Regions from separate parts of the Lactobacillus sp. B4007 genome, predicted to be linked through region 2. Evidence: predicted binding sites of a transcription regulator. Region 2 holds the regulator's gene; the other holds the start of a gene.
The links. Region 2 encodes Rex, which represses fermentation and respiration genes when NADH is low (regulators of the CRP and FNR family bind a similar motif). Its sites were predicted from a motif close to TTGTGAANTANTTCACAA; they were not measured.
Positions count from the first base shown of each region.

Region 1: J3U54_RS01690 (FAD-binding protein) is a predicted target of Rex. The motif match lies at 2,465-2,482, and genes of this name have one in related genera.

Region 1 is NZ_JAFNPA010000001.1:347,170-352,261, forward strand. Features, by position in the region: gene J3U54_RS01685 (LysR family transcriptional regulator) at 1-470, opposite strand, end outside; gene J3U54_RS01690 (FAD-binding protein) at 615-2,420, opposite strand; gene J3U54_RS01695 (MucBP domain-containing protein) at 2,579-5,092, opposite strand, start outside.
Region 2 is NZ_JAFNPA010000001.1:16,035-21,126, reverse strand. Features, by position in the region: gene abc-f (ribosomal protection-like ABC-F family protein) at 1-1,390, opposite strand, end outside; gene J3U54_RS00085 (redox-sensing transcriptional repressor Rex) at 1,704-2,345, shown strand; gene groES (co-chaperone GroES) at 2,527-2,811, shown strand; gene groL (chaperonin GroEL) at 2,828-4,459, shown strand; gene J3U54_RS00070 (SLAP domain-containing protein) at 4,640-5,092, shown strand, end outside.

The DNA of each region.
Region 1 (5,092 bases), 330 kb from region 2:
ACATCATCAACAACATCAACGTCTTCACGCGCAATTGCACAAATATCTACGTGGTGATTCAATAATTCACCAATTGAGTTATTAAGTACAAAAACAAATTGCACGTTCAGGTTACTGCCTGACTTACGCAATTTGCGCAAGAAAATAGGTAAAATTTTTTGTTCTAAGGGCGTATCACAAACACCAATCCGCAAAAGCGTCTCGGGATTATTCTTTTGGCTTTGTAAATAAGCCACCGTATAGTCCATATCATCAACAACATTTCGGGCCACGCGGTAAAAATATTTACCGGCATTAGTCAATGAAATGCGGTGATGGGCCCGGTTAATCAGGGTAACACCGATTGTATTTTCTAAATCCTTAATGTTTTTAGAAACAGCCGATTGGGAAAAATTCAACCGCTCAGCGGCAATTGTAAAACTGGAGTTGTCAACTGCTTTAATGAAGCAACGTAATTGGGTAAAGTTCATTTTCTTATCCTATTCAATTATCCTCTGTTTTTTTAACTTATCTACCCAAATTATACTACTGATACATATATAAATAGTATTTTTTCCTAAAAACAATTAGACACAAAAAAAGGAACTAGTTTGCGCTAATCCCTTTTTTGTTATTTATTGATCAATCTTATCTAAGGCATCGTTAACCGCAGCTTTTAATCCGCGACAGGTGCTCGATGCGCCCGAGACGGCATCGACATCAACCTTGTTTTCCTTAACCATTTCGGCTGGCATGGTTTTGATTGCCTTTAGACCATAATCTTCTGATTCGGCCTGCTTGAGAACCTCAATGTTTTGTAAATTCTTTTGCTTATCGGCAGTGACCCGAACAACGATTTCGCCACCCATGCCGCCATTGGACCTACCAATGTATTGATCCTTGCCAGTTGGATAGTCTTCATGCTCAAGGTCTGAATTCAAGTGGACATCGTGTGCTGATGCACCACTAGCAGCATCAACCGTCACATCATCTTTAGCTTTGGCCGCATTTTCACCGGCAATTTTACCCCAAATCAAACATTCGGCTAAGTTGTTACCACCTTGATACTGGTTAGCACAAATACCGCCAAATTCACCGGCAGAATATAGGTGAGGAATGGCCTTGTCCTTAGTATCGAGAACTTCGGCTTCCTTATTTCTTCTCGCACCACCTTGCGTGTTTAGCATTGTCTGTTCCATGCGCACGGCATAAAGCGGACCTGCAGTAAATGCCCGCAAAGTCTTTGGGTCCCGGCGAAATTCAGGATCATTGCCTGCTTGACATGCCTGGTTAAAGCGAGTAAGTGTATCTTCCAAGGTGGCTTTTGCAACACCAATCTTTTCTGCTAGCTCGCCAATCGTTGCGGCCTCAATAACATTATCTGGATAAGGCTGATAGTTGCCAATAATTGGATCTTGGTCTAATTCAGCTTTTTTAGCTTTATCAAAAATCAAATAAGGGTGTTCTTGGTTGAGCGGCACTTTCCACTGACCATGGTTCTTAATGTGACCATGACGATTTTCTTCCGCTTCGTTAAAGTATCTGGTACCATCATCACCCACAACAAACGAACTGCCATGAGCTACTACTTCATTTTGCTTACCGAGCATTAGGCGGCCACGCTCACCTTTTGGTACGGCAAATGCCATCCCGTGCAGCAAACCTAAAGATTCATAGTTGTATAAATGCCAGAAATCAGCGCCAACTTGCCGAGCCATCTTGATGCCATCACCCTTATTGTACAAGGTGCCAAGAGGGGCTAGTTTTTTAGCGCCAATAAAATCTTCAATCATTGTTTGATTATTTTCAAAACCGCCGGTACACATTACCACACCGGTCTTGGCTTGCACTTTAAGCAGCTGATGCTTGCGCTCAATCAAGACACCTTCAATCTTGCGACTGACTGGGTCCTGAATTAATTCCTTAGCCGGGGTCTCATACATCACATCAATTTGATCTTGGCGCTTAACGACCTCTTCTTTTAAAATTTTCCAAAGTGCAGCGTCAAACCATGACTCGCGTACGGTAGTAAAATCATATGAAGTCGAACCTGGAAATTCTGGGAATTCCTCAAACGCATAGCGGGCTTCAGGGGCATAATTTTTAGCGCTGCAAGGTTTTACGCCTAAATATTTAGTAACATAATTAGGAATATCCACCATTCCTGCAACATAGGTATCGATCATCTCTTCATCAAGTGACATCGGTGCCGTCAAACTCTGATAATATTTTTTTAATTCATTAAAATCATTACCCGTACCAATTAACTGGGCCGAATAACGAGTATTGCCACCTTCATGACCTTCAGGTGCAACATCGACAAGCAGTACTTTTGCACCATTATCAGCGGCAAAGCGTGCAGCTGTTGCTCCAGCACCGCCAAAACCTAGTACAACAACATCATAATTGGCATCCCACTTGATGTCTTTTTGATAAATCATGATTGATTCCTTCTTTGCTATGTAATCACTTTCATTAAATTAATAAGTTAATTTTATCACAAATATCTTTTTAGCAACCTTACTATTTAAAAAATCGTCCGTTTTTTAAACGAACGATTTTACTCAGTTAAATATTAAAACTAGGAGATCATTACTTGTTAGAAGTTAGCCTTTTTAACAAGTCTATTTTTACCAATAAGATAGAATAATTTGCCATGTCTCTTAACAGCAGCTCCGTAAGTTCGACAAGCTTGGTGCCGCTTTAAGAGTTTAATTTTTTTACCAGCTTGATTAAATACGTAAGCATTATGACGTAATTTACGCACAACGCCATCAATATTAGTAGCCCTAACATATTCATTATTAGCCAGCACATAATACTTACGGTTATTAATAAGCTTCGTTCCATAGGTATTAATCACTGTACCTTGTCCCAGCCATCCAGCTATTCTTTCTTCTTTTTCATTATAAATATATGAATTATGCATAACCGCCTTGCTAACAGGAAGCTTGATTTTAGCATCATTTGAGTCACCGCTGTTGTCTTTGCCAGTGCTTGTGCTTGGAGCCGCAATGATCACTGTTCCGCCGCCTTGACCCCCAGCAGTGCTATTAGCACTGGCATCTTTGGCGTAAACATAAACTACGTCTTGCTTTTGTTTCGTAAAAGTACCTGAGGCATTAGCCGGTGTAGTCTTGAGCTGATAACCATTAATGACCAACGGATAACTCTGATACTGCGTTCCGATAATGCCGCCCAAAATGACATCTGTGGCAACTGGCTTGCCCTTCTCATCTTGATAGTGGACCGTTACGTTAGCAACTGACAGCGGGTTTCTAGTATAGACGTAAATAAGAGTTTGTTCTTTATTAGTAAATTGACCCGTGGGATTTTCTGGTGCAGTTTTTAAACTATAACCTTCAATTGGAATTGCGGTACTGCTATAGGAATCATTAATATAACCCGTTAAGATAATATCGGAGTGAATTGAGTGACCAGCTTCATCTTGATAGCGCACAATCACGTTGCCTGCTTTGACCGGATCTTTGGTATAAATATAAATCACTGTTTGCTCATGATCGGTAAATATCCCGGTAGCATTTTCTGGCGTTGTTTTAAGCGTATAACCATCAATTTTAACAGCTACACTAGTATATGTTGTGCCACCTTCACCTGTCAGGACTACGTCTTGGGCAATTTGTTTTCCTTGGACATCCTGATATTTAACGGTAACCGGTTTAGCGGTAGAGAGATAAATATAGTCAACATTGATATCATCGCCATTATAAGTTCCCTCACTATTGGCTGGTATATTTGTTTCATCTAATTGGTAATAAGGAATGTCTTTGGCCTTAGTGCTGTAATTTGTCCCTACACGACCGTATATTGTGTCTGCTGGTGAAATTTCTTTGCCTGCTTGGTTATGATAGGTAATTTTTAAAGTGGCAAAACGGACATAAGTATCTGCATCCTTAGTACCATCATAATTATTCTGTAAATCTTGCGATGACCAACTCTTATTTCCTTGTGGCAGATCTATCGTCCCATTTTCGCCGACATTGCGCCAAGTACCTGGCAATTCAATATTCGCAGTTACAAGATAATTTTTGGGACCTAGCTTTAGCGTAACTAAGTTGCTTAAGCCAGCTAGCATATTTGCCCGATATCTGCCTTGAGCGTTCATAACCTTACTCATATCAAAATTGCTGATGTCCAAATCTGTTAAACTATAGCAGCTAACAAATACCCCAGAAAAGTCTTGAACGTTTGAAGTATTAAAATTATTCACATTAATTGTTTTCAATTTTTGACAATAACCAAACATATTAGCCATTGTCGTTACCTGGGCAGTATTAAAATGGCTTACGTCAAGTTTGGTTAAACTGTTATCTTGTGAAAACATCATCGACATATCCCTAACTTGGGCGGTATCAAAATGGCTTACGTCAAGTTGGGTTAAACTGTAATCTTGTGAAAACATCATCGACATATTCCTAACTTGGGTGGTATCAAAATGACTCAAATCTAAACTGGTTAAAGATGAACAGGAATCAAACATTGAAGACATCGTGGTTACTTGAGCAGTATTAAAATGACTTAAGTCTAAACTAGTTAAAGCTCGACAATTTTTAAACATTGAAGACATATCACTTACATTAGAAGTATCTATATTGCCAAAAGTAATATTAGTTAGCGACTTACAATTTTCAAACAGCGAAGCCATTGATTTCAGCTGAGAAGTATCTAAATTGCTTAAATCGATACTAGTTGCATTAGTAAAGAAGTTAAATAGGTTCGTAGTATCACCGCTTACCTTCAAGGGAGCGGCTATTTTAATTGTTTTAGTGTTGCTAGAAACAAGGCTAGAAAGATATTCATTTGGATCATAAACAAGTTTGGCTTCTCCACCAAGAATGGTGGCCGTTTTACTATTGTCATCATATTGCCAGGAAAGACCATGCCATTTAAAACTAGTAGCAAATGGTTGCGCACTATCTTGCGGCTTAATCTCGCTATCGTCAGTACTTAAAGGCTGTTTAGCTTCATTAGCGGTAGTACTTTTGTCCTTTACGGCAGTATTTTCGGCCGCAGTCACCGGGACCAGCTTAGCTTTTTTCTGTTTTTTCACTTTATCTTTAGACTGTTTTTGCACTATTACTTTAGGTGAATT
Region 2 (5,092 bases):
TTAGTAAAAAGTTGTTGTGCTCAAGCGACAAGACCGTCAAGGTTAACCGGGCTTTTTGGCCACCGGAAAGCTGCCCAACAGTTTTATCAATATCTTTGGCGGTAAAGAGAAAACTCGCCAGAATTGATCTAACATCCCGTTCAGGCATTGTTTTGTGACGATCCCAAACGGTATCAATCACTGTTTTGCTAGGATCGAGCAGTTGGAGTTCTTGATCGTAGTAGCCGATATCAAGCGAAGCACCATACTTAATTGAGCCACCTTTAGGCTGTAAGTCCTTCATAATCGTTTTTAATAAAGTTGATTTACCAATACCATTGGCACCAATAATAGCAACACGATCACCTTTGTTAACTTGCAGTGAAATGTCTTGAACCATTGTCTTAGTCGGGTAGCCAATCGTTAGATCCCGTAAGATTAATACTTCTTTACCTGAGGGTCTTTCACTTTTGAACTTAATCCGCACCTTATTTTTGTGCTTAGGTGGTGTGATTCGTTCCATTTTCTCAAGTTGCTTGCGCCTGCTTTGCGCTCTTTTAGTTGTTTTTGCCCGAACTAAATTCTTTTGAATAAATTCCTCGTCTTTTTTAATTTTTTCTTGCTGCCGTTCGTAAGCTTCTTCTTGTTGCTGATCACGTTGCTTTCGCTGGGCAACATAATCGGAATAATTTCCTTTAAAAGCTGTTAACTTACCAAATTGTAATTCAAAAATTTGGTTAGCAAGATGATCTAAAAAGTACTGGTCGTGAGAAACAACTAAAATTGCTCCGGAATATGTTTTAAGAAAACCTTCTAGCCAGTCAAGTGTGTCTAGATCTAAATAGTTGGTCGGTTCATCGAGTAAAAGTAGCGGTGGCTTGCGTAATAGCAGTTTGACAAAGGCAAGCCGGGTTTTTTCACCGCCAGAAAGATCACCAATAATTTTAGTCCAAGTATTTTCAGGGAAGTTAAAACCATTCAAAATACTTTTAATATCCGCCTGATAGGTATATCCACCTTGTTGTTCAAAATCAAATTGCAACTGGTCATATTGTTTTAAAAGTTGCTTATCTTCCGGATGTTCGGCAATTGCTTGTTGCAAGTCGCGGATTTTTTGTCCTTTTGCAATTAATGGCGCAAAAACGGTCAGCATTTCATCCCAAATGCTCTTACTTTCATCTAAGCCATTTTCCTGCGCGATATAACCCACATCGATCCCTTTATTAATGGTAAATTCGCCGTGGGTAGCTTCTTCTTCACCCGTCATAATTTTAAGGAGTGTGGTTTTACCAACTCCATTTGGTCCTACAAGGCCAATTCTTGCATTTGAATCAATCGAGAAATTAACGTGATTGAATAGCGTATTGGCACCAAATTGTTTTTCTAAATCGTGTCCTTGTGCAATTATCATATTTTTCACCTAAAGTCTATTTTAGCATATGTGGCAAGACTGCTGGCAACTGCATGAGAAATAAGCCTTTTTTAAGTAAAATTATTTTTTCATCATTAGTAAATTGATTACGAGTATTTGCTCAGTTATTTACAAATAATTTTTTAATTACCATGTAAAGCGGGTTAATTAACAGTAAAATCGTGTTTTGTGATTGTGTTAGATTGTGAAAAAACATTTGCAAATATCAGTAAGTTATAGGTAAAATAATATTAATTGATGAGTGAATTCACAAAAAAGCTCACTAGTGATATTAAGTTGGAGGCTTTTTAAAATGGAAAAAATAAAAATACCTACAGCGACAGCGAAGAGACTGCCGCTTTACTATCGTTACCTAATTATCCTGAATGAAGCTGGTAAAGAAAAGGTTTCATCTACTGAATTATCAGAAGCAGTTCAGGTTGATAGTGCATCAATCCGTCGTGATTTTTCATATTTTGGTGCTTTGGGTAAGCGTGGGTATGGCTATGATGTCAAAAGTCTCCTATCCTTTTTTAAAAAGATTTTAAATCAAGATACTTTAACTAATGTTGCATTAGTTGGTGTAGGTAATTTGGGACACGCCTTGCTGAACTATAACTTCAAACGAAGCAATAACATCCGAATTTCCTGTGCTTTTGATATTAATCCTAAAATTACGGGCAAAATTTTGAGTGGCGTTCCTGTTTATGAAATGAGTGAATTGCAAAAGCAGCTGAGTGACCAACAGATCACCATCGCTATTTTGACAGTGCCGTCAGATTCTGCACAAAAAACAGCGGATGACATGGTCGAAGCTGGCATTAAGGGCATTATGAACTTTACGCCAATTCGGTTATCAGCCCCAACCGGGGTTAGAATTCAAAATGTTGACTTGGCGACTGAATTACAAACCCTCATTTATTTCCTTGATTCGGATAAAGATAAGAATAGATAAATTTATAAAGCCGCCGCTGCAATGGCTAAAGAAAATTAGCACTTTAAGTAAAAAAGTGCTAATTTTTTCTTGCTTTTTTTATTAAAAGGGGGTATTATCATATTTGTAAGTTAGCACTTGGTTAATAAGAGTGCTAACAAATAACAAAAATGATTTTAAATTAAAATTAGGAGGGACAAACGTGTTACAACCAATTGGTGATCGCGTGATCGTAAAAGTTAAAGAAGAAGAAGAAAAGACTGTAGGCGGAATCGTCCTTGCTTCAAATGCTAAAGAAAAGCCAACAGAAGGTGAAGTTGTTGCTGTCGGTGAAGGCAGTTATGCAGAAAACGGCAACAAGATCCCAATGTCAGTTGAAAAGGGCGACGTTGTTCTATATGACAAGTATTCTGGCACTAACGTTGAATACGAAGGTGAAAAATTCTTAGTCCTTCATGAAAAAGATATTTTGGCAGTGGTTAAGTAATTAAGGAGCGAAAATTATGGCAAAAGATATTAAATTCTCAGAAAAAGCAAGACGTTCCCTATTAAAGGGTGTTGATAAGTTAGCTGATACTGTTAAGGCAACAATCGGTCCTAAAGGTAGAAACGTTGTCTTAGAGCAATCTTATGGCAATCCTGAAATTACTAACGATGGTGTTACCATTGCTAAGTCAATTGAATTAAAAGATCACTACGAAAACATGGGTGCTAAGCTAGTTGCCGAAGCTGCACAAAAGACTAATGACATTGCTGGTGACGGTACCACTACTGCAGTTGTGTTAACTCAAGCAATCATCCGTGAAGGAATGAAGAATGTAACTGCTGGTGCTAACCCCGTAGGTGTTCGTCGCGGAATTGAAAAAGCTACCAAGGCTGTTGTTGATGAATTACATAAAGTAAGTCACACTGTTTCTTCAAAAGATCAAATTGCGCAAGTTGCTTCAGTTTCATCTGCTTCAAAAGAAGTTGGTGACTTAATCGCTGATGCAATGGAAAAAGTTGGTAACGATGGTGTTATCACAATTGAAGACTCACGTGGTATTGAAACTGAATTATCAGTAGTTGAAGGTATGCAATTCGATCGTGGTTACTTATCACAATACATGGTAACTGACAACGACAAGATGGAAGCAGATTTGGACAACCCATATGTTTTAATTACTGACAAGAAGATTTCTAACATTCAAGACATCTTGCCATTATTGCAAGAGATTGTTCAACAAGGTAAATCATTATTGATTATCGCTGACGATGTTTCTGGTGAAGCACTCCCTACTTTAGTATTGAATAAGATTCGTGGTACTTTCAACGTTGTTGCTGTTAAGGCTCCAGGCTTTGGTGACCGTCGTAAAGAACAATTACAAGATATTGCCGCTCTTACTGGTGGTACAGTTATTACCGAAGATCTTGGTCTTGAATTAAAGGACACAACGATTGATCAATTAGGTAAAGCACGTCGCATCACTGTTACTAAGGACTCAACGACTATTGTTGATGGTGCTGGTTCAGACGAAGCAATTAAAGAACGTGAAGACTCAATCAGAAGTCAAATCGAAGAAACAACTTCAGACTTTGACAAGAAGAAGTTGCAAGAACGTCTTGCTAAATTAACTGGTGGTGTAGCTGTTATTCATGTTGGTGCTGCTACTGAAACTGAGTTAAAAGAACGTCGCTACCGGATTGAAGATGCTTTGAACTCAACTCGTGCCGCTGTTGACGAAGGCTACGTAGCTGGTGGTGGTACTGCATTAGTTGACGTTATCAAGAACGTTGAAGACCTTAAAGGCGACAATGCTGATGAGCAAACTGGTATCAACATCGTTTTACGTGCATTGACTGCTCCAGTACGTCAAATTGCTGAAAACGCTGGTGAAGATGGTTCAGTTATCTTGAACAAATTACAAAGTCAAGACCCTGAAGTTGGTTACAACGCTGCTAACGGCGAATGGGAGAACATGGTTGAATCTGGTATTATTGACCCAACTAAGGTTACCCGTACTGCACTTCAAAACGCTGCTTCAATTGCCGCATTATTATTAACAACTGAAGCTGTTGTTGCTGATATTCCAGAAGACAAACCAGTAGCTGATCCTAATGCTGCCGCTGGTGCCGGTGCTCCAGGAATGATGTAATTTTAAAAAGATTAAATAAAAATCGCTCGGTTGAGCGATTTTTTTGTGTATTTGTTAATTTTACCTACTTAAATAAATATAATAACAATGCTGTTTAAAGTACCTTTACAATAAAAAGACAAAGAATTAATATTAAGTAAACTTTAATGCGATTTGTTTATTTATTGTAGGAGAAGATTAATGCTAAACAAAAGAATATTAGTAAAAAAATCTCAAAAATGGCCTTTGTGTGGCATAGTAAGTACTTTGATGGCTGTTTGCCTTTTAGGCTTAAGTGGCCAGGTAAAAGCAGATAGTAATATTACAGCTTTACCTAAAAGTCAAAATGAAAGCCAAAATGCGCTGACCGAATCAAAGTATGAGGATCCACAGCCTCAACCAGCAGGCCATGAAGTGATTATTCCCACTAATACGAATCTAGCGCATGACACTAGCTATGCAAAACAGTGTGTTTCCAACAGTCAAAATTATCCCGATACTGCTAAATTTTATTGGATAGTGAAACCACAAACTCTTATTAATGGTCAAGCAAAGGGGATTGTTGGCATTTGGATATCAAATGAAAATATATTACGTCTGAATGTGGTAGTAAAGATTGCTGGTCAAAAGCAAGCTAAATTAATGCATAACGCT